One region of the Azohydromonas lata genome, then DNA from elsewhere that is predicted to be linked to it. Evidence: riboswitches for the same ligand, from Rfam matches in the RefSeq annotation. Region 1 holds a riboswitch; the other holds the start of a gene.
What was found. A riboswitch is a leader RNA that binds a small molecule or an ion and turns the genes downstream of it on or off. The one in region 1 is predicted to bind glycine.
Positions count from the first base shown of each region.

Region 2: it holds a riboswitch for glycine, as region 1 does, so the genes downstream of both, gcvT (glycine cleavage system aminomethyltransferase GcvT) here and SM757_RS12520 (D-amino acid dehydrogenase) in region 1, are expected to answer to the same signal.

Region 1 is NZ_JAXOJX010000018.1:12,514-23,796, forward strand. It holds gene SM757_RS12495 (monovalent cation/H+ antiporter subunit A) at 1-1,150, opposite strand, end outside; gene SM757_RS12500 (methyl-accepting chemotaxis protein) at 1,409-3,157, opposite strand; gene SM757_RS12505 (tripartite tricarboxylate transporter substrate binding protein) at 3,479-4,423, shown strand; gene SM757_RS12510 (M20 aminoacylase family protein) at 4,438-5,616, shown strand; gene SM757_RS12515 (porin) at 5,814-6,932, shown strand; glycine riboswitch at 6,963-7,068, shown strand; glycine riboswitch at 7,069-7,174, shown strand; gene SM757_RS12520 (D-amino acid dehydrogenase) at 7,239-8,495, shown strand; gene SM757_RS12525 (LysR substrate-binding domain-containing protein) at 8,558-9,457, opposite strand; gene SM757_RS12530 (hypothetical protein) at 9,535-9,792, shown strand; gene SM757_RS12535 (hypothetical protein) at 9,853-11,190, opposite strand; gene SM757_RS12540 (hypothetical protein) at 11,247-11,283, opposite strand, start outside.
Region 2 is NZ_JAXOJX010000010.1:111,055-122,337, forward strand. It holds gene gcvP (aminomethyl-transferring glycine dehydrogenase) at 14-2,902, opposite strand; gene gcvH (glycine cleavage system protein GcvH) at 3,047-3,421, opposite strand; gene gcvT (glycine cleavage system aminomethyltransferase GcvT) at 3,549-4,703, opposite strand; glycine riboswitch at 4,749-4,877, opposite strand; glycine riboswitch at 4,889-4,988, opposite strand; gene SM757_RS08865 (electron transfer flavoprotein-ubiquinone oxidoreductase) at 5,108-6,793, opposite strand; gene SM757_RS08870 (SDR family oxidoreductase) at 6,971-7,756, shown strand; gene SM757_RS08875 (YceH family protein) at 7,762-8,415, shown strand; gene SM757_RS08880 (acyl-CoA thioesterase) at 8,451-8,870, shown strand; gene SM757_RS08885 (LuxR C-terminal-related transcriptional regulator) at 8,923-9,510, opposite strand; gene SM757_RS08890 (CoA transferase subunit A) at 9,608-10,309, shown strand; gene SM757_RS08895 (3-oxoacid CoA-transferase subunit B) at 10,322-10,960, shown strand; gene SM757_RS08900 (phospholipase D-like domain-containing protein) at 11,027-11,283, opposite strand, start outside.

The DNA.
Region 1 (11,283 bases):
GCGGCACGCCGGCCATGGCGGCGCAGGCGACGATGGCCAGCGTCCCCGTGTAGGGCATGTGGCGGAAGAGGCCGTCGAGCCGGCGCATGTCGCGCGTGCCGGTCTCGTGGTCGATGATGCCCACCGACATGAACAGCGACGCCTTGAAAGTGGCGTGGTTCATCATGTGGAACACCGCCGCCACGGCCGCCACCGGGCTGTTCAAGCCCAGCAGCAGCGTGATCAGGCCCAGGTGGCTGAGGGTCGAGTAGGCCAGCAGCCCTTTGAGGTCGTTCTGGAACATCGCGGCCCAAGCGCCCAGCAGCAGCGTGGCCAGGCCCGCGCCGCCCACGGCCCAGAACCAGGCGTCCGTGCCGGCCAGCGCCGGCCACAGCCGCGCCAGCAGGAAGACGCCCGCCTTCACCATGGTGGCCGAGTGCAGGTAGGCCGACACCGGCGTGGGCGCCGCCATGGCGTGCGGCAGCCAGAAGTGGAAGGGGAACTGCGCGCTCTTGGTCAGCGCCCCCAGCAGCACCAGCGCCAGCGTCAGCGGGTACAGCGGGTGGGCGCGTATGCGCTCGCCCTCGGCCAGCACCGTCTGCAGCTCCAGGCTGCCGGCGATGTGGCCCAGCAGCAGCACGCCGGCCAGCAGCGCCAGGCCGCCGGTGGCCGTGACGGTGAAGGCCATGCGCGCGCCGCGCCGCGCGTCCTTGCGGTGGTACCAGTAGCCGATGAGCAGGAAGGAAAAGACGCTGGTCAGCTCCCAGAACACCACGAGCTGCACCAGGTTCCCCGACACCACCACGCCCAGCATCGCGCCCATGAAGCCCAGCAGCAGCGAATAGAAGCGCGCGGCCGGGTCCTCGGGGGAGAGGTAGTAGCGGGCGTAGACGATGACCAGCAGCCCCATGCCGCTGACCAGCATGGCGAACATCCAGGCAAAGCCGTCCAGCCGGACGATCAGGTCCACGCCCAGGCCCGGCAGCCAGGCCAGGCGTTCGATGAGCACGCCGCCGTCGTTCACCTGCGGGTACAGCAGCGCCAGCGGCACCGCCACGGCCAGCGCCACGGCCGCCGCCCACAGGGATTCGAGATTGCGCGCGCTGGTGGGCAGCAGCGCGGCGACCGCGCTGCCCAGGAAGGGGAGCCACAGGAGCAGGAACAGCGACATCGGCACGGGCCGCCGCGGCGGCCGGACGGATTGCGGGTGCCGCTTGGGATCAAACGGGATGCCCGGGGCGGCACCGGGCTGCCCCGGAAAACGTCACAGCCCGCCGCGCAGGGAGACTGCGGGGCGGGCTGTGCCTGATCACTGTCCCACCGGGACCGGCCGGGGGCGCCGGCCCTGCCTGGTACCGGACAAATTTACCGATGGGGCTGCAGCGGCAGACAGCGCCGCGGCCCGGGCGCTGTTCCCGGGGCCGTCAGCTCAGAAGCTGGTCCATTCCTCGCTGTCGGCCTGGGCGACAGCCCGCCCGCGGGATGCCGGCACGACCTCGCTGGCGGCGTTGCGAGCCGGGCTGCTGTGGCGCTGGGACGAGGCCTTGGCGCGTTGCACCGCCTGCATCGCGATCGGCCTGGCCTCGGCCATGGTGGACGGCCTGCCCAGCGCGGCGCCGCCGGACAGCTTGAAGAAGGACACGGCCTGCACCAGTTGCTGGGCCTGGTGCTTCAGGCTCTCGGCCGCGGCGGCGCTTTGCTCCACCAGGGCGGCGTTCTGCTGCGTGACCTGGTCCATCTGGCTCACCGTCTCGCCGACCTGCTGGATACCGTTGCTTTGCTCGGTGGTGGCGGAGCTGATCTCGCCGACGATGTCGCTCACGCGCTTGATGGAGCTCACGATCTCGTCCATGGTCTTGCCGGCCTGGTCCACTTGGGACGTGCCCTGCTCGACCTGCTCGACGTTGCGCATGATGAGCGCCTTGATTTCCTTGGCCGCCTCGGCGCTGCGTTGCGCCAGGGTGCGCACCTCGCCAGCCACGACCGCGAAGCCCCGGCCCTGCTCGCCGGCGCGGGCCGCTTCCACGGCGGCGTTGAGCGCCAGGATGTTGGTCTGGAAGGCGATGCCGTCGATCACGCCGATGATGTCGCCGATCTTGCGGCTGGACTCGCTGATGCCCTGCATGGTGCTGACGACCTCGTTCACCACGTTGCCGCCCTGCAGGGCCACGCCCGCGGCGGCCTGGGCCAGCTGGTTGGCCTGCGCGGCGCTGTCGGCGTTGTGGCGCACCGTGCTGCCCAACTGCTCCATCGTGGCGGCGGTCTCTTCCAGCGCGCTGGCCTGCTCCTCGGTGCGGCCGGACAAGTCCTGGTTGCCTTGGGCGATCTCGGCGCTGGCCGTGGCGACGCTGTCGCTGCCGTTGCGCACGGTGCCCACGACCTGCGAGAGCTTCTCGGCCATGTCCTTGAGCGCGGCCAGCAACTGGCCTGTCTCGTCCTTGGCGGTGGTGTCGATGCGGACGTTCAGGTCGCCGGCGGCCACCGCCTGCGCCACCTGCACGGCCTCGCCTACCGGGCGGGTGATGGACTTCGTGATGACGACCGCCGCCCCTATGCCCAGCGCCGCGGCCAGCGCGCCCAGCGCAAAAAGCATCGCCTTGGCGGAGGTATAGGTGTTGTCCGCAACCTTGGCCTGGTCGCTGGAGAGCTTGACGTTGTAGTCAAACCAGGTCCGCACGGCAGTGAACGCCTCTTCGTAGGCCTTGGCCGAAGCGCCAATGGCAATCGCCGTGGCCTGCGCCCTTTGGGCGGGGTCGTTGACCGTTTGGCGCGACGTCGCCTTGAGCTTGGTGTCCCAAACGGCGATGTAGGCGTCAATGGCCGTCTTGGCCTGCAGCAGCAGCCGCTTGTCCTCGTCGTCCGCGACCAGGTTCTTGGCGTACAGGTCCAGGGAGTCGTTGATCCTCTTGCGGACACCATCGATCCTGGTCTCCAGCTCGTCCATCTGGGACGTGGTGTTGGACAGGATGTGGCGGTACTCGAAGCGGCGGAAGTTGCCCAGCTCCATGACGACCTTGTCCTGCTCCTGGTACGACGGCACCAGGTTCACCGCGTAGAAGGTGCTGTTGTCGGCCAGCTTGGACATCTGCCAGGCCGACGTGCCGACGATCACCGCCAGCAGCGCAAGCACCAGCCCAAAGCCCAGGAACAGGCGCGTACTGAGTTTGAAGTTCGACATGGGCCGAGATCCATTCTTGAGATTGAGGGCGTGAATCGAAAGCGCATCCTTTGCGCTACGTCAGACCCGACCCCGGAATGATCTGCTTGTCCCGGTCAAGCATCGTTACCTGATCGTTACGAAACAAAAGTGCTTGGAAAGGTGTATCCGGCGTCGTCAGCACCCGTAAGCCATGCGATGAATGCATGAAATAGCTGCAGACAATGCATTGGATTTATCTTTGGGCTCTCTCTACGCTCTCGCCCGTCAGCTCACCACAAGGGCGAAGCAAGGAGACATGCGATGGAGCGATTCAAGGCCGGCAGGCGTTCTTTCCTCGTGATGGCGGGGGCAGCCGCCCTGGGCGCCACACCTGCGTGGGCCGATGAAAAGCCCGCCACGCTGCTGGTGCCCTATCCGGCCGGTGGCCCGTCGGACGCGATCGCGCGCATCGTCAACACGCCGCTGTCCAAGGCGCTGGGCCAGCAGGTGCTGGTGGACAACCTGGGCGGCGTCAGCGGCGCGCTGGCGGCGCAGAAGGTGCTGGCCGCGCCCGCGGACGGCCGCATGCTGTTCCAGGGCTCGCCCAACGAGGTGATCCTCTCGCCGCTGGCCAACGCCGCGGTCAAGCTCAGGGCCGAGGACTTCACGCTGGTCCACCCCATAGGCAACGCTGTGCTGGTGCTGGTCACGCGCAAGGACCTGCCGGTGAGCTCTGCCGACGAACTGCTGGACCTCGCGCGCAAGTCCAAGGACAGGCCGTTGACCTACGGCAGCGTGGGCATAGGCTCGCTCTACCACTTCATCGTCGAGGACGTCGCCAAGCAGACCGGCGTGGCGCTGCAGCACGTGCCCTACAAGGGCAACGCCCCGGTGCTGCAGGACTTGGGCGGCGGCATGGTGGACTTCGCCGTGCTGGTGTATTCGGCCGGCATGGGCGCGCTGGCCGAGCAGGGCAAGCTCAAGGTCATCGGCCAGCTCGGCGCGAAGCGCTCGGAGCTGCTGCCCAACGTGCCCGCCGTGGCCGAGGGCCGCCAGTTGAAGAACCTGAACTACACCATCTGGTCCGGCCTCATGGTGCGAAAGGACACGCCCGCGCCCGCGCTGGAAAGGCTGCACAAGGCCATGGCCGCCGTGCTGCAGGACGCCGAGGTGCGCAAGCAGCTCGCCGCGCAAAGCCAGACCGCGGCGCCGGCCATGACGCTGGCCGAGTCGGCGAAGTTCTTCGCGGACGAGGCCGCGCGCTACCGCCGCATCGCGCGCGACATCAACCTGCAGGCGCAGTGAGAAGGGGAACGGACGTGGATTTGCTGTCGCTGAGCACGGAGCAGTCGCCGGAGTTCGTGGCCCTGCGCCGCGACATCCACCGCCACCCCGAGCTGGGGTTCGAGGAGCACCGCACCAGCGCGCTGGTGGCGGGCAAGCTGCGCGACTGGGGTTACGAGGTCGAGCAGGGGCTGGGCGGCACCGGCGTGGTGGGCCGGCTGCGCCGCGGCAGCGGCAAGCGCCGCCTGGGGCTGCGCGCGGACATGGACGCGCTGCCCATACAGGAAGCCAACGGCTTGCCCCATGCCAGTTGCCGCGCCGGCCTCATGCACGGTTGCGGCCACGACGGGCACACCGCCATGCTGCTGGCCGCGGCGCGGCTGCTGGCGGCGGCCGATTTCGACGGCACGCTCAACCTCATCTTCCAGCCCGCCGAGGAAAGCCTGGGCGGCGCGCTGCGCATGCTGGAAGACGGCCTGTTCGACAAGTACCCCTGCGACGCCATCTTCGCCATGCACAACATGCCCGGCGTTGCGCAGGGCCGGCTGGTGCTGCGCGAGGGGCCGATGATGGCCTCCTCCGACTACGTGAGCATCACGCTGCACGGCCGCGGCGGCCATGGCGCCATGCCGCAGCACGCGGCCGACCCGGTGGTGGCGGCCGCCTCCATCGTGATGGCGCTGCAGAGCATCGTCGCGCGCAACGTCGATCCGCTGCAGGCCGCCGTGGTCACCGTGGGCGCGCTGCAGGCCGGGCAGGCCAACAACGTGATTCCGCAACAGGCGCACATGCAGCTTTCGGTGCGCGCGCTGGACCGCGGCGTGCGCGCGCTGCTGCGCGAACGCATCCACGCGCTCGTGACGGCGCAGGCCGAGAGCTTGGGCGTGCGTGCCGACATCGACTACCGCAGCGGCTACACCGTGCTGGTCAACGACGCCGCGCAGACCGCGCTGGCGCGCGAGGTGGCGCTGGAGCTCGTGGGCGCCGACCAAGTGACGCTGCAGGGCCCGCAGCTCACGGGCAGCGAGGACTTCGCCTTCATGCTGGAGCGCGTGCCGGGCAGCTATCTGCTCATCGGCAACGGGCAGGGCGATGGGGACGGCGACGCCGCGCACGCCTGCATGGTCCACAACCCCGGCTACGACTTCAACGACGCCAACATCCCCATAGGCGCCGCCTACTGGGTGAAGCTGGCGCAGCGCTTCCTGGCCTAGCGCGCGGCAGCGGCGCTTTTCCCCTGCCGCGGCGTGCAGCCGCGGCCCCCTGAGCGACGACACCACGGCCCGCGGCCCAAGCGCCGCGTTGGGCGCAGCTTGGCCGTGCGCGCCGTCGCGCCCTCAACCCAGCAGCAACCCAGCAGCACACGCGGCATCCCAGCCGCACAAAAGCAAAAACGACAAGGAGACGACCCATGCACAAGAAAAGCCATCTCATCGCCGCCGCCGTCCTGGCCGGCTGCGCCACTTCCGCGCTGGCGCAATCCAGCGTCGCCGTGTTCGGCATCATGGACCTCTATGCCGAGTCGGCCCGCCTCAGCGGCGCGCCCTCGGTGTCCAAGGTCTCCAACGGCGGGCTGTCGCCCTCGCGCTGGGGACTGCGCGGCAGCGAGGCGCTGGGCGGCGGGCTCAAGGCGGCCTTCATCCTGGAAAGCGGCTTCGCCCCCGACACAGGCCTGTCGCTTCAGGGCGGCCGGCTCTTTGGCCGCCAGGCCTGGGTGTCGCTGGCTTCCGCCACGGCGGGCGAGATCCGCCTGGGCCGCCAGTACGCGCCCATGCACTACGCCATGGCGGGCAGCGACGTCGAGGGATTCGCCAACTTCTCGCCCGTGCTGGCCATGTACCTCAGCGGCGACCAGGGCCGGCAGGACAACCAGGTGAGCTACTGGTCGCCCACCTTGGGCGGGCTGTCGGCCGCGGTGGCCGTGGCTTTCGGTGAGCGCGCAACGGTGGCGCCCGGCGCGTCGGCCGTGTGGGTGCCGGCCGCGGGCACGGCGCGCAACAGCGTGGGCGGCCTGCTGCGATACCAGTCCGGCGCGCTGGACGCCAGCCTGGCCGTCCACCAGGGCGGGCAGAGCCTGGGCAGCGGCACGGCCAAGCAGCAGGCCTTCAACCTCGGCGCGGCCTGGCAGTTCAGCAGCTTCCTGGCCAGCGGCAACTACTGGGAGCACTGCAACGACCTGCCCGGCACCGCCGCCACGCCCCGCACGCGCGGCGCTGCGCTGGGCGTGCGCGTGCCCGCGGGCGCCTGGAGCTTCGTGGCGCAGGCCGGCTGGGTGCAGGACAACGGCCGCGCCTGGGCCACGGGCGCGGACAAGGCCACGGGCAGGAACACCTTCCTCAACGTCGGTCTGAACCACGCGCTGTCCAAGCGCACCGACGTCTACGTGCGTTGGGTGCGCGTGACGGACGACAACGGCGGCTTCAACGGCCGCGCCACCGCGGCGCTCAACGGCCTGTTCGGCCCGGGCAACGCGTTGGCGGCCGACGGCCATGCCGGTACACTGGCCGCGGGCGTGCGCCACATGTTCTGAGCGCACACCCTGGCCTTCTTCGTGAAGGCCATGACCCGATCGGGAGAGCTCCCGGCCCGGCCTTCAAGGCCTGGCTGGGGCGCCGAAGGAGCAACCGCCCCGGAATCTCTCAGGCATCCAGGACCGGTCGGGTTCTCACACACACTCTGAAGAGCTGCCGGAGATCGTCGCCCGGCACACCGAAGGAGCAAGCGGCCCCAGGCGGGCCGTGAATCTCTCAGGTTCCGAACAGAGGGGGCGCGCGTGGCATGGATTGGGCCGCGCCGCGCGCCTTGGACCCTCTGACGTTTGCTGGAACCTGTTCCCATGAAGACGATTGCAGTCATTGGCGGCGGCATCACCGGTGTCACCACGGCTTACGCGCTTGCGCGCCGCGGCCTTGATGTCACGCTGTTCGAGCGCCACCGCTACGCCGGGATGGAAACCTCGTTTGCCAACGGCGGCCAGCTCTCGGCCTCCAACGCCGAGGTGTGGACGCACTGGTCCACCATCCTCAAGGGCCTGAAGTGGATGCTGCGCAGCGACGCGCCGCTGCTGGTCCATCCGAAGCCGAGCTGGCACAAGCTGTCGTGGTTCGCGCAGTTCATCGCCAACATCCCGCACTACGAGCGCAACACCGTGGCCACGGCCGAGCTGGCCATCCGCGCGCGCGAGCACCTCTTCGGCTGGGCCGACGCCGAGGGCATTGACTTCGACCTCAAGCGCCAGGGCATCCTGCACATCTACCGCGACCGCAAGGGGTTCGAGCATGCGGCAAGCGTGTCGGCGCTGCTGGCGCGCGGCGGGTTGCCGCGCCGCGCGGTGACGCCGCAGGAGATGCGCGCCATCGAGCCCACGCTGGCCGGCCAGTACTACGGCGGCTTCTACACGGAGAGCGACTCCACGGGCGACATCCACAAGTTCACGCATGGCCTGTCGCTGGCCTGCACGCGCCGCGGCGTGCGCACGCTCTACGGCCAGGACGTGCGCGCGCTGCGCAGCGACGGCCAGGTCGCCACGGTGGAAGCCGGCCAGGGCGCGCAGCGCGAAGTGCACCGCTTCGACGCCGTGGTGGTGTGCGCCGGCGTGGCCAGCCGGGAGCTGGCGGCGCAGTTGGGCGACCGGGTGAACATCTATCCCGTCAAGGGCTACTCCATCACCGTGAGCTTGCTGGACGAGGCCAGCCGCGCCGGCGCGCCCACCGTGAGCCTGCTGGACGACGAGACCAAGCTCGTGACCAGCCGCTTGGGCGACGACCGCTTCCGCGTGGCCGGCACGGCGGAATTCGATGGTTTCAACCGCAACATCCGCGCCGACCGCATCAAGCCGCTGGTGGACTGGGTGCAGCAGTGCTTCCCCGGCGTGAGCACGCGCCAGGTGGTGCCCTGGGCCGGCCTGCGGCCCATGATGCCGGACCTCATGCCCCGCGTGGGCCGCGGCCGCCGCGCCAACGTCTTCTACAACACCGGCCACGGCCACCTGGGCTGGACGCTCTCCGCGGCCACGGCCGACCTGCTGGGCTCGTCGGTGGAGCAGGCGTTGGGCGCGCGCCAGGCGCTGCCGGCAGGGGCGCTGGCGGCTTGAGCGGCGGCTGAGACGACACGGCCTCCTACAGGTGTGCGTTGCTGTTTTTTTGGAATGGCCGTTCAGCGGGGCTGGGCCGCCGCCTTTTGCAGGTGGTCGATCAGCGCCCGCGTCACATGGCTCAGCTCCCCCGGCTCCCGCAGCACGATGGCCATCTGCCGCGTGGCCCAGGCCTCCTTGAGCTCCACGCTGCGCAGCCGCCCGGCGGCCACGTGCGGCGCCAGCACGCCCTGCGGCAGCAGCGTGATGCCCAGCCGCGTTTCCACCAAGCGGCACATGGCGTCGAAGCTGCTGACCTGGATGCGCTGCAAGAGTGCCCGCCCGCAGGCCTGCGCGCCTTGCTGCATCAGCGCCGAGAGGGAGCTCTCGGCATGCGGGCCGACGAAGGGATAGGCCAGCGCCTCCTCGAAGCGCACCGCCTTGCGCCGCGCCAGCGCATGGCCGTTGGGCACGCCCAGCACCAGGCGGTCGGTGCGGTAGGGCAGGGCGCTGAGGCCAGGCGCCGCCGTTGGGCCGGCAACGATGCCCAGGTCCGCGCTGCCGTCGGCCACGGCACGCGCAATGGCCTTGCCCGTGCGCTCCTCCAGCGAGATGTGCACGCCGGGGTGGCGGGAGAGAAAGCTTTCAAGCTCTTCCGGCAGGAACTGCGTCAGCGCCGAGGCCACGGCATGCAGCCGGATGTGGCCCTTCATGCCGCCGGCGTACTCGCCCAGCTCCTCGTCCATGCGCTGGACGAGCTGCAGCATCTGCCGCGCGTGGTGCAGCAGCGACTGCCCCGCGGGCGTGAGCGCCACGCCACGCGCCTGGCGTATGAGCAAGGGCGTGCGCGCCAGCTCCTCCAGCTCCGCGATGCGCTTGCTCACCGCCGACACGGCCAGGTGCTGCCGCTGCGCGGCGTGGGTGAGGTTGCCGCACTCGGCGACGGCGACGAAGAGCTCCAGGCTGGTGAGGTCGTGACGCATGGGCGCGAATCTGCCAGAACGCAGCCATGAAACGCTTTGGCCATGCTCGGCCGGCACGCGGCGGCACCATGGCGGGCATGAGCAAGAAGTCAGAAACGTCAAGGACTGACAGCGACATCGAGCAACTGCGCACCCAGATCGATGAGCTTCGTCTCGAAGTCGAAAAACACCGGCAAGCCGCCGCAGCACCCGGCCGCGGCCGTTCCAGGCGGGACAGGACCGCGCACGCCCTGTCCGCCCGCGAAGGGCTGTGGTACTTGGGCCGCTTCATGCTGGCCGGCACGGGCGTCGCCACCGCCCTGGTCCTGGCGCTGGGCCTCGTCGAGAAGATCTGACCCGGTTACAAACAAAAAAATCGGGCTCTGGGAGCCCGATTTTTGGGTTGAAGGGGTGAATTACAGGCGCGCCGTGCAGGCCGCGTAGGTGGACGGGCAGGTGGTGGTCAACCCGCCGGCGGCGTCCTTGGGGAAGGCCGAGGACTTGAAGAACTCCAGCACGCGCGGGTAGTCGTTGCCGAAGCGCGGGCGCGTCCAGAACATGTAGTTGGCCGCAAGCCGCGTGCGGCCGAAGGCGTAGAGCTCGCTGATCTTGGGCGGATTGGGCGCGCCGTGCTGCACGGTGGTGGCGTAGTTCTCGGGCTGCACCGACGGGCCTATGGCCACCTTGCCCTTGGCCAGGTCGTACAGCGGATAGATGTGGGTGTTGAGGTCGCGGTCTTCCAGGAAGATGTCCGGCCCGCCCAGTGCCACGCCGCTGCCGGCCATGCTCGTGACCAGCCCCGGCATGTAGGTCTTGGGGAAGTTGATGAACTGCATGACCACGGTGTTGGGGAAGGCCCGCTGCGTGGCCGCATCCACCTGCGCCAGGTTGTTGAAGTAGGCGCGCTTTTGTTCCGTGGTCAACGGCACCAGCGTCTGGCCCATGGCCGTTTCGTTGAAGGTGACGCCTTCGAGCGCGTTGTGGCGGTTCAGCCGCGCGCCCATGGCATTGCCCAGCGCGACGAGGCGGTCGCGCACCTTGGTGTTGTGCAGCGCCGCGTTCTGGCCGTAGCGCTCGGTGCTGCCAATGGCGTCGCGCGCGCCGATCACGATCTTGTAGGCGCCGCCCTCGTACTCCGGCGTCATCAGGTAGTCCGGCACGGCGCGGCCGCCGGGGCGGAACACCTTGGTGGCCACCATCACCCACAGCCGCTTGCCCGCGCCCTGCGCCAAGCTCAGGTCGCGCTCGATGCGGCTGAAGTCGTAGACGCCCTTGGCCGTCTCCAGTTGCGCCCACTCGTAGCGCAGGATCAGCCCCTTCACCTGCGGCAGCGCGCGTATCTCGGCCAGCGCCTTGAGGATGGTGCTTTCGTCGCGCAGCGGCAGCGAGACGTAGTGGCCGGGGTTCCACTTCACTCGCAGGTCGGCCGTGGCCGCGGCAGCGGCCGCAGCCAGGGCGTGCTCGGTGGGCTCGGCCAACTGCATTTGGCTGGTGAGGAAGGCGGCGGATTCCACGGCGTCGTCCTGCAGCTCCCAGGGGGCCACGCGCGGGGCCACATCGGCCATGGCGTCCGGCGCCGTGGGGGTGTTGTGGGCCTGCGCCACCGGCACGGCCTGCACGGCTTCCAGCGTGGCGGACGCCGCGGCGTCATGGCCGGCATCGCCGCCGCCGCCGCAGGCGGCCAACAGGGCGGACACGGCCAGCGAGACGGCAAGGGCCAGCCGCGTGGCAGAGAAATTGTGGGTGTTGTTCATGACCGGCAAACCATCGGCGGGGCGTCGCCGCAACGGCCTCCGGCACGCGCGCTTGTTCAGCGCTGGGCGTGCCCGGCGGCGGGATCAAGGAAA
Region 2 (11,283 bases), on a different contig from region 1:
GTTCACCGCCCGTTCAGTCCTCGTAGGACGCCGTGGGCGGGCAGGTGCAGAACAGGTTGCGGTCGCCGTGCACGTTGTCCACGCGGCCCACCGGCGCCCAGTACTTGCGCCCGCGCAGGTCGGCCACCGGGTAGGCGGCCTGCTCGCGGGTGTAGCCGTGCGTCCACTCGGCCTTGAGCAGCGACTGCGCCGTGTGCGGGGCGTTCTTCAGCGGGTTGTCCTCGCGCGGCAGGGCGCCGGACTCGACCTGCGCGATCTCCTGGCGGATGGCGATCATCGCGTCGCAGAAGCGGTCCAGCTCCACCAGCGGCTCGCTCTCGGTGGGCTCCACCATCAGCGTGCCGGCCACGGGGAAGGACAGCGTGGGCGCGTGGAAGCCGTAGTCGATCAGGCGCTTGGCCACGTCCTCGGCGGTGACGCCGGAGCTGTCCTTGAGCGGGCGCAGGTCCAGGATGCACTCGTGGGCGACGCCGCCGCCCTTAATGCCATCCACGCCGCCGCTGAAGTGGATGTCGTAGTGCTGCGACAGGCGAGCGGCCACGTAGTTGGCCGAGAGGATGGCCGTCTCGGTGGCGGCCGTCAGGCCCTCGGCGCCCATCATGCGGATGTACATCCAGCTGATGGGCAGCACCGCCGCGTTGCCCAGCGGCGCCGCGGAGACGGGGCCCACGCCGTTGCCGGCTTCCGCGCCGCCCGGCTTGCCGGGCAGGAAGGGCACGAGGTCTTCCACCACGCACACCGGGCCCACGCCCGGGCCGCCGCCGCCGTGCGGGATGCAGAAGGTCTTGTGCAGGTTCAGGTGGCTCACGTCGCCGCCGAACTCGCCCGGCGCCGCCAGGCCCACCAGCGCGTTCATGTTGGCACCGTCCACGTACACCCGGCCGCCGTGCTCGTGCACCAGGGCGCACAGCGCCTTGACCTGCGGATCGAAGACGCCGTAGGTGGAGGGGTAGGTGATCATGATGGCCGCGAGCTTCTGCGAGTTCGCTTCGCACTTGGCGCGCAGGTCGGCCAGGTCCACGTTGCCCATGGCGTCGCACTTCACGACCACCACCTTCATGTTGACCATGCCGGCGCTGGCCGGGTTGGTGCCGTGGGCGGATTCGGGGATCAGGCAGACGTCGCGGTGGCTCTGGCCGCGCGAGGCGTGCCAGGCCTGGATGGCCAGCAGCCCGGCGTACTCGCCTTGCGAGCCGGCGTTGGGCTGCAGGCTGATGCCGGCGTAGCCCGTGGCCTGGCACAGCCACTCGCGCAGTTGCTCGTCCAGCAGCTTGTAGCCTTCGAGCTGGTCGGCCGGCGCGAAGGGGTGCACGTGGGCGAAGGCCGGCCAGGTGATGGGAATCATCTCGCTGGTGGCGTTGAGCTTCATGGTGCAGGAGCCCAGCGGGATCATGCTGCGGTCCAGCGCCAGGTCCTTGTCCGACAGGCCGCGCAGGTAGCGCAGCATTTCGGTCTCGCTGTGGTGGGTGTTGAACACCGGGTGCGTCAGGAAGGCGCTCTCGCGCGCCAGCGCCGCGGGCAGCAGCGGGGCGCTGCGCTCCAAGTCGGCAAAGGTGGGCACGGGTTGTTCGCCCGCGAACACCTTCCACAGCGCCTGCAGCTCGGCGCGGGTGGTGGTCTCGTCCAGCGTGATGCCCAGCGAGTCGGCGCTGGCGCGGCGCAGGTTCATGCCCGCGGCCTCGGCGGCGGCCAGCAGCCCGGCGGTGCGCTCGCCCGTGAGCACGTGCAGGGTGTCGAAAGCCTCTTCGTTGCCGAGCGCGAAGCCCAGTTGCTTGAGGCCCGCGGCCAGGATGCCGGTGTAGGCCGCCACGCGGCGCGCGATGCGCTTCAAGCCCTCGGGGCCGTGGTAGACGGTGTACATGCTCGCCACCACGGCGGGCAGCACCTGCGCGGTGCAGATGTTGGAGGTGGCCTTCTCGCGGCGGATGTGCTGCTCGCGCGTCTGCAGCGCCAGGCGCAGCGCGGGGGCGCCCTGGGCGTCCACGCTCACGCCCACCAGGCGGCCGGGCATGGAGCGCTTGGCCGCGTCGCGCGTGGCCATGTAGGCGGCGTGCGGGCCGCCGCAGCCCATGGGCATGCCAAAGCGCTGCGTGCTGCCCACGGCGATGTCGGCGCCCAGGTCGCCCGGCGCCTTCAGCAGCGTCAGCGCCAGCAGGTCGGCGGCGACGATGACCTGGCCGCCGCGGGCGTGCACGGCGTCGGCCAGCGGCTTCAGGTCACGCACGCGGCCGGTGACGCCGGGGTATTGGAAGAGGGCGGCGAAGCAGTCGTGCTCGCCGGCGGATTCGGCCGGGCCGGTGACGATCTCGATGCCCAGCGGCTGGGCGCGGGTCTGCATGACCTGCAGCGTCTGCGGCAGCACGTCGTCGGCGACGAAGCAGCGCGTGCTCTTGCTCTTGCCCACGCGCATGGCCAGCGTCATGGCCTCGGCGGCGGCGGTGGCCTCGTCCAGCATGGACGAGTTGGCGATGTCCAGGGCCGTGAGGTCCGTGATCATCGTCTGGAAGTTCAGCAGCGCCTCCATGCGGCCCTGCGAGATTTCGGCCTGGTAGGGCGTGTAGGCCGTGTACCAGGACGGGTTCTCCAGCACGTTGCGCAGGATGACCGTGGGCGTGAGCGTGCCGTGGTAGCCCTGGCCGATGAAGCTCTTGAGGACGCGGTTGCGCGAGGCGATGTCGCGCAGCTCCAGCAGCGCCTGCGCCTCGGTGGCCGGCGCGGGCAGCGCCATGGGCTTGCCGCGGGCGATGTTGCGCGGCATCACGGCCTCGACCAGCGCGCGGCGCGAAGCGGCGCCGATCACCGACAGCATCCGCTCCTGTTCATGCGGCTCCGGGCCGATGTGGCGGAAAACGAATTCGGACGTGTTTTCGAGCTCGGCCAGCGAAGGGAAGGTAGCAGGCATGGTCGCGGAGGGCACAAGAGGGGTAGGGATGCGGACGCGGGAGGAAAGGCGGGCGCCGCGGGAACTGCGTTTTCAGCGCGGCAAGAGGCTTGCCGCGCGGCGGCCGGGGCGCGCCTGGTGAGGCGCCAGCGCCGGCCTGGGGGATCACTCGGCCTTGAGCAGCGCGTCGTAGGCCGGCGGGTCCATCAGGTCGTCGAACTCGGCCATGTTGGTGATGCGCACCTTGAAGAACCAGCCGTTGCCCAGCGGGTCGGAGTTGGCCAGGTCGGGCTGGTTGCGCAGCTCCTCGTTGACCTCGACGATCTCGCCGCTCACGGGCATGTAGATGTCGGCGGCGGCCTTGACGGACTCCACCACGCCCGCGACGTCGCCCTTGGCGAAGGTCTTGCCGACTTCAGGCAGATCGACGAACACCACGTCGCCCAGCGCGTCCTGCGCGTGGTGCGTGATGCCCACCACGGCGGCATCGTGGTCCTCGATGTTGATCCACTCGTGGTCGGGCGTGTACTTGGTGGTCATGGGCGACTCTCCTGGACGGGGCGGCGCACTGTTGGGCGCCGGGTTGAAAAACGAAACGGTGAAAGGCGGTACGCGCCGGCTGGCCTGGAACGTCCTCGGTGGCCGGCGCGTGGGGAGGACGGGCGTGTCAGCCGCGGTGGTAGCGGTGCGGCGTGAAGGGCATGGCCACCACGCGCATGGGCTGCGGCTTCAGGCGCACTTCGGCCGAGATCTCGGCGTCCGGCACGGCGCAGGCCTTGTCCACATAGGCCATGGCGATGGGCTTGCCGAGCTGCGGCGACAGCGTGCCGCTGGTGACCTTGCCCACGCGCTCGCCCTGGGCGTTGAGCACGGGCGCGCCCTCGCGCACCGGGGCGCGTTCCAGGCCCAGCAGGCCCACGCGCTTGCGCGGCGCGCCGTTGGCAAGCTGCGCCTCGATGGCCGCGCTGCCGGGGTAGCCGCCGGCCCGCGCGCCACCCGCGCGGCGCACCTTCTGGATGGCCCAGGTGAGGGCGGCTTCGACGGGAGTGGTGTCCTCGTCGATGTCGTGGCCGTAGAGGCACAGGCCCGCTTCCAGGCGCAGCGTGTCGCGCGCGCCCAGGCCGGCGGGTTTCACTTCCTGCATGGCCAGCAGCGCCTTGGCCAGCGCCTCGGCGGCTTCGGCCGGCACGGAGATTTCGAAACCGTCCTCACCCGTGTAACCGCTGCGGCTAATGAAACATTCGGCGCCCGCCAGCGTGAACGTGCCCGTACCCATGAAGGTCAGCGCCGCCACGCCCGCGTCCAGCTTGGCCAGGGCCTGCACGGCCAGCGGACCTTGCAGCGCCAGCAGCGCACGCTCGGGCATGGAGATGACCTGGCAGCGGTGGCCGATCTGCGTGCGCATGAGCTGCAGGTCGTGGTCCTTGCGGCTGGCGTTGATGACCATGAACAGGTCACTGGGGCGGCGCGCGACCATCAGGTCGTCCAGGATGCCGCCGGCCGTGTTGGTGAAGAAGCCGTAGCGCTGGCGGCCCACGGGCAGGTCCAGCACGTCCACGGGCACCAGCGATTCCAGCGCCAGCGCCGCGTCGTCGCCCACCAGCCGCACTTGGCCCATGTGCGAGACGTCGAAGAGCGCCGCCGCCTCGCGGCAATGCCGGTGCTCGGCCAGGATGCCCGCCGGGTAGCTCACCGGCATCTCGTAGCCGGCGAAGGGCACCATGCGCGCGCCCAGCTCCAGGTGCAGCGCGTGCAGCGGCGTGCGCTGCAGGGCGGGGGTGGACGAGGCGTCGGCGGGCGTGGCGGCGGTCGGAGCGGTCATGGCAGGTCTCCCAAGGGCGGGCTTCCACCGGTGAGGGTGGTGCTGGTTGCCCCCGCTGTCCGCTTTACCTGAGAGATTGGCGAGGGCCCCTTGTTTCGAGGATGCCACTGCGCTTGCCCCTTCGGTGGACTGCAAGCCCCGTAGCGGGCGCAGTCTCTCTCCAGTGAGGTGTCGCTCCGGTGACGGAGCGCTTGCCAGTCCTTTTGCCTGAGCGTTCGGGGCCAAATTGAACCCCTGCGCCTTCGGCGGCCCCACGTTCAAGGGGCTCTCTCCTGGCGGGCCGAAGTGTATCAGCGTGCCCCCGCGCCGCGGCCGGGGCTGTCGCAAAAAGACAAAGGGGCTGGCGTCTTGCGACAACCGCCCCCGGTGGCCGGAGCGCGGCGGCTGCCACGCTCACGTGCTCGTCACATGCCCACGTAGTTGGGCCCGCCGCCCCCTTCGGGCGTGACCCAGACGATGTTCTGCGTCGGGTCCTTGATGTCGCAGGTCTTGCAGTGCACGCAGTTCTGGGCGTTGATCTGCAAGCGCTCGCCGCCGCCCTCGGCCGCCACGAATTCGTACACGCCCGCGGGGCAGTAGCGGCTTTCCGGCCCGGCGAACTTCGGCAGGTTGATGCGCACGGGCACCGTCGCGTCCTTGAGCGTGAGGTGCGCGGGCTGGTTCTCCTCGTGGTTGGTGTTGCTCACGAACACCGAGGAGAGCCGGTCGAAGGTCAGCTTGCCGTCCGGCTTGGGGTACTCGATCTTCTGGAAGTCGGCTGCCGGGCGCAGGTTGACGTGGTCGGGCAGCTTGCGCTGCAGGGTCCAGGGCGGGTTCTTCATGCCCAGCTTGGGCAGCAGCCACTGCTCCACGCCGGTCATGAGCGTGGCGGTGGAGCGGCCCTTCTTGAACCACTGCTTGAAGTTCTTGGCCTGCTGCAGCTCGGTGAACAGCCAGCTCTTCTCGAAGGCTTCGGGGTAGGCCGCCAGCTCGTCGCCGCTCCTGCCCGCCTGCAGCGCCTCGAAGGCGCTTTCGGCGCACAGCATGCCGGTCTTGATCGCCGCATGGCTGCCCTTGATGCGGCTGGCGTTCAGGAAACCCGCGTCGCAGCCCACCAGCGCGCCGCCGGGGAACACGGTCTTGGGCAGCGACAACAGCCCGCCCGCGGTGATGGCGCGCGCGCCGTAGGACAGCCGCCGCCCGCCCTCCAGGTGCTTGCGCACTTCCGGGTGCGTCTTGAAGCGCTGGAATTCCTCGAAGGGCGACAGCCAGGGGTTCTGGTAGTCCAGGCCGACCACGAAGCCGATGGCTATTCTGTTGTCGGCCGCGTGGTAGATGAAGGAGCCGCCGTAGGTGTCGGGCTGCAGCGGCCAGCCCGCGGTGTGCACCACCAGGCCGGGCTTGTGATTGGCTGCGGGCACTTCCCACAGCTCTTTCAGGCCTATGCCGTAGCTTTGCGGGTTCTTGCCGGCGCCCAGCGAGAAGCGCTCTATGAGCTGCTTGCCCAGGTGGCCGCGCGAGCCCTCGGCAAAGACCGTGTATTTGCCCAGCAGCTCCATGCCCAATTGGAAGTTGTCCGTGGGCTCGCCGTCCTTGCCTATGCCCATGTTGCCCGTGGCGATGCCGCGCACGTGGCCATCCTCGGCGTAGAGCACCTCGGCGGCGGCGAAGCCGGGGAAGATTTCCACGCCCAGGCCTTCCGCCTGTTCGGCCAGCCAGCGCACCACTTCGCCCAGGCTGACGATGTAGTTGCCGTGGTTCTTGAAGCAGTCCGGCAGGAACTTGTGCGGGGTGGCCTTGTGGCCGGCTTCGGAGAGGAAAAGGAACTCGTCCTCGGTGACGGGCTGCTTGAGCGGCGCGCCTTTTTCTTTCCAGTCCGGGATGAGCTCGGTCAGCGCGATGGGGTCCATGATCGCGCCGGAGAGGATGTGCGCCCCGGGCTCCGAGCCCTTTTCCAGCACCACCACCGACACCTCAGCATTCGCCGCGGCAGCCAGTTGCTTCAGGCGTATGGCGGTGGCCAGGCCCGCGGGGCCGGCGCCGACGATCACCACGTCGTAGTCCATGGACTCGCGCGGACCGTACTGTTCAAGCAGTTGCTGCGGCGTCATCGAATGTTGTGTTGTGCTGGAAAAACCCGCCATCTTAAGTCGGCGGCTACACCCTTTGCGCATCAGGAGCGGCTGCGCCGGCCCGGCGCAATCGGCACCCGCCAGCGCCGGGAACCCTGGCCGGGCGTGCTATCTTGGCCGCCCCCTCTTGCATGCAGACGAGGAGGCTGCTGCCTCATGAGTTACCAAATCGATTTATCGGGCCGCGTGGCCTTCGTCACCGGCGCCTCCGGTGGCTTGGGTGCGCAATTCGCTCGTGTGCTGGCGCGTGCCGGCGCGGGTGTGGTGCTGTCGGCGCGGCGCGTGGAAAAGCTCAAGACGCTGCGCGCCGAGATCGAGGCCGAAGGCGGCGATGCCCACGTCGTGGGCCTGGACGTGACCGACCCCGACAGCATCCGCGCCGCGGTCGCCCACGCCGAGACGGAGATGGGCGCCATCGACATCCTCGTCAACAACGCGGGCGTCAACGCCCAGCAAAAGCTGCTGGAAGTCACGCCCGAGGATTACGACTACGTCATGAAGTGCAACCTGCGCGGTGCATTCTTCATGGCACAGGAAGTGGCCAAGCGCATGATCGGCCGCGCCCAGGGTGCCCTGCCCGGCACCTTCACCGGTGGGCGCATCGTCAACATCGCGGCCATGGCCGCGCAGCGCGTCCAGGCCGAGGCCGGCGCCTTCGGCATGAGCAAGGCCGGGCTGATCTACATGACGCGTGCCATGGCGCTGGAGTGGGGCAGTTACGGCATCAACGTCAACGCGATTTGCCCCGGCTACATCGACACCGAGCAGAACCACCACGAGTGGACCCGCGCCACCGCGCAGGACCTGGTGAAGATGACGCCGCGCAAGCGCATAGGCCGGCCGCAGGACCTGGACTCCGTGCTCATGATGCTCTGCGCCAACGAGAGCCACTTCATCAACGGCGCCGTCATCTCCGCCGACGACGGCTTCGGCGTCTGGTGACCGCCATGCGCGACCTGACTCACGCGCAAGGGCGCGTGCTGGCCGTGCTGGTGGAGAAGCAGGCGACCGTCCCCGACACCTACCCGCTGTCGCTCAACGCGCTGCTGGCCGGCTGCAACCAGAAGACCGCGCGCGACCCGGTGATGAACCTCACCGAGGCCGACGTGCTGGAGGCGATCGAAGGGCTGCGCGAGCTGTCGCTGATCAACGAGGTCAGCGGCACGCGCGTCACGCGCTACGACCACAACGCCAACCGCGGCTTGGGCGTGCCCGGCGCGGCGGTGGCGCTGCTGGCCACGCTGCTGCTGCGCGGCCCGCAAACCGCCGCCGAGCTGCGCGCCAACTGCGAGCGGTTGCACCGCTTTGCCGACACCTCGTCGGTGGAAGGCTTCCTGGAAGAGTTGGCCGAGAAGTCGCCGCCGCGCGTGGTGCGCTTGGCCCGCGCCGCGGGCGCCCGCGAGGCGCGCTGGGCGCAACTGCTCACCGGCGAGCCCTCGCTGCCCGTGGCCGGGCCGGAAGAGCTGGCCGCTCCCAAGCCTGCGCGCGCCGACGAGATCGCCGCGCTGCGCGCCGAGGTGGCCGAGCTGCGCGCCCTGGTGCTGCGCATGGCCGCCGAGCTGGGCATGGACCCGCAGCTCAATTCCGAGTCCACCACCTGAGCGCCTGAAGCACGCCGACAGCCAAGAACGACCGCATGCGCTTTGATCTGCCTGAAGACAAAAGACTGGTGTTCGAGTCGCGGATTGCCATCCGCTGGGGCGACATGGACGCCATGGGCCATGTCAACAACACCGTGTATTTCCGCTACCTGGAGATGGTGCGCGTGGACTGGCTGCAGTCGCACGGCGTGCCGCCGGACCCGGACGGCAGCGGCCCGGTGATCGTCAACGCCTTCTGCAACTTCCATCAGCAGCTCGAATACCCGGGCGACTTGCTGGCGCGCTTCTACGTCGCCAGGCCCGGGCGCAGCAGCTTCGAGACCTACACCACGCTGGAGCGCACGGACCGCCCCGGCGACATCGCCGCCAGCGGCGGCGCCAAGGTGGTGTGGGCCGACTCGAACACCAAGCGCTCGGTGCCGTTGCCGCAATGGGTGCGGGCGCTGCTGGATTGACGCCTTCGCGCACCGCCCAAAAACGCCGCCCCGGGGCGGCGTTTTTCATGGCTCACGCGCACAGCAGCTTGTGCACCAGCTCCGGCGTGGTGGAGGCGCCGTACTTGCGCATGAGGCGGGCACGGTAGACGTCCACCGTGCGCGGGCTGATGTCGAGCTTGCGGCCTATGAGCTTGCTGGTGAGGCCGTCGATGAGCAGCGCGGCGATCTCGCGCTCGCGTGCCGTGAGCTCGCAGCCCAGGCGGCGGCGCGGCGAGAGGTCTTCGAAGCTCCAGATGCCCGCGGCGTGCGGCTGCGACGGGTCCAGGGCGCGGCCCGATACATGGCACCAGAAGAGCTCATTGCGCTGCGGGCCGCCCACGCGCTTCATCACCCGCTCGTCGGCGTACCAGCCCTGCTCGTCCAGGCTGGCCACGATGCGCTGCCCCGTGCGCTCGAACTCTTCCATGCTCGGGTACAGCACCTCGAAAGAGCAGCCTATGAGCTCCTCGCGCTCGGCGCCGAACATGGCCAGCATGCGGCGGTTGCAGTCCAGCATCTGCCGGTTGCGCGAAATCACCAGGCCGATGGGCGCCAGGTCGAATGCGGTGCGGTAGTCCAGTGGCGCCAACTCGGAAGAATTCGGCAGGGGAATTTGCATTTGTCAGGGCTCCGGAATTGGCTTTAGGCGATTCTACTTACCAACTACTTAATGCGTTAAGTAGTACATTGCGCCCGTTCCACGTAGGAGACCCCGGATGAACAAGCTCTACCCGAGCGCCGCAGAAGCGCTGAAGGGCATCGTCAAGGACGGCCAGCTCATGGCCGTCGGTGGCTTTGGCCTGTGCGGCATTCCCGAAGCCCTGATCGCCGCACTGCGCGACACGGGCGTGAAGAATCTCACCGTCATTTCCAACAACGCCGGCGTTGATGGTTTTGGCCTGGGGCAACTGCTGGAAACCCGGCAGATCAAAAAGATGATTTCCAGCTACGTGGGCGAGAACAAGGAGTTCGAGCGCCAATACCTGGCTGGCGAGCTGGAATTGGAATTCACGCCGCAGGGCACGCTGGCCGAAAAGCTGCGTGCCGGCGGCGCGGGCATCCCGGCCTTCTTCACCCGCACCGGCGTGGGCACGCTGGTGGCCGAGGGCAAGGAGACGCGCGAGTTCGACGGGCACACCTACATCATGGAGCGCGCGCTCAACCCTGAGGTGTCGCTGGTCAAGGCCTGGAAGGCCGACAAGAGCGGCAACCTGGTGTTCCGCCGCACCGCGCGCAACTTCAACCCGGCCGCGGCCATGGCCGGCAAGATCACCGTGGTGGAAGTCGAGGAGATCGTCGAAGTCGGCGCCTTCGATCCGGACGCCGTGCACCTGCCGGGCATCTACGTGCACCGCCTGGTGCTCAATGCCACCCCCGAGAAGCGCATCGAAAAGCGCACCACCCGTCCGGCCGCCTGAAGGAGACACGACATGCCCTGGACCCAAGACCAGATGGCCGCCAAGGCCGCCACCGAGCTGCAGGACGGCTTCTACGTGAACCTCGGCATCGGCATCCCGACGCTGGTGGCCAACCATGTGCCCGCCGGCATCGAGGTGTGGCTGCAAAGCGAAAACGGCATGCTGGGCATCGGCCCGTTCCCGACCGAGGATGAAGTCGACGCCGACCTCATCAACGCCGGCAAGCAGACCGTCACCACCATTGCCGGCTCCAGCATCTTCGGCTCGCACGAGAGCTTCGCGATGATCCGCGGCGGCAAGATCAACCTGAGCATCCTGGGCGCCATGCAGGTCAGCGAAAAGGGCGACCTGGCCAACTGGATGATCCCCGGCAAGATGGTCAAAGGCATGGGCGGCGCCATGGACCTCGTGGCCGGCGTGCCGCGCGTGATCGTCGTGATGGAGCACGTGGCCCGCAAGAAGGACGGCACCACCGACCTCAAGATCCTGCCCAAGTGCACGCTGCCGCTCACCGGCGTGGGCGTGGTGCACCGCATCATCACGGACCTGGCCGTGATGGACGTGACGCCCGAAGGCCTGAAGCTCGTCGAGCTGGCCCCGGAAGTCACCCGCGAGTACGTGCAGGAACGCACCGGCGTGACGCTGCTGTAAGCCGCCCGCGCACCCAGACGAAAGCCGCCCGCGGGCGGCTTTTTCATTGGGTCGCCGCGCCAGCGGCTACAGCCACCACGCCCACACCTTGGCCGCCTGCTCCTTGAGCCGCTCCGCGAGCGGGCGGCGCTTCCATTCCTCGGCGTCCAGGCGGCGCGAGGCCGCCAGGTCGCGGCTGAAAACCTCGCGCATGCGCGCGCCGAAGGTGGCGCCCAACACCACGGCGTTGAGCTCCTGGTTGTGCAGGAAGCTGCGCCAGTCCAGGTTGGTGGAGCCCACGGTGGACCATACGCCGTCGATCACCGCCGTCTTGGCGTGCAGCA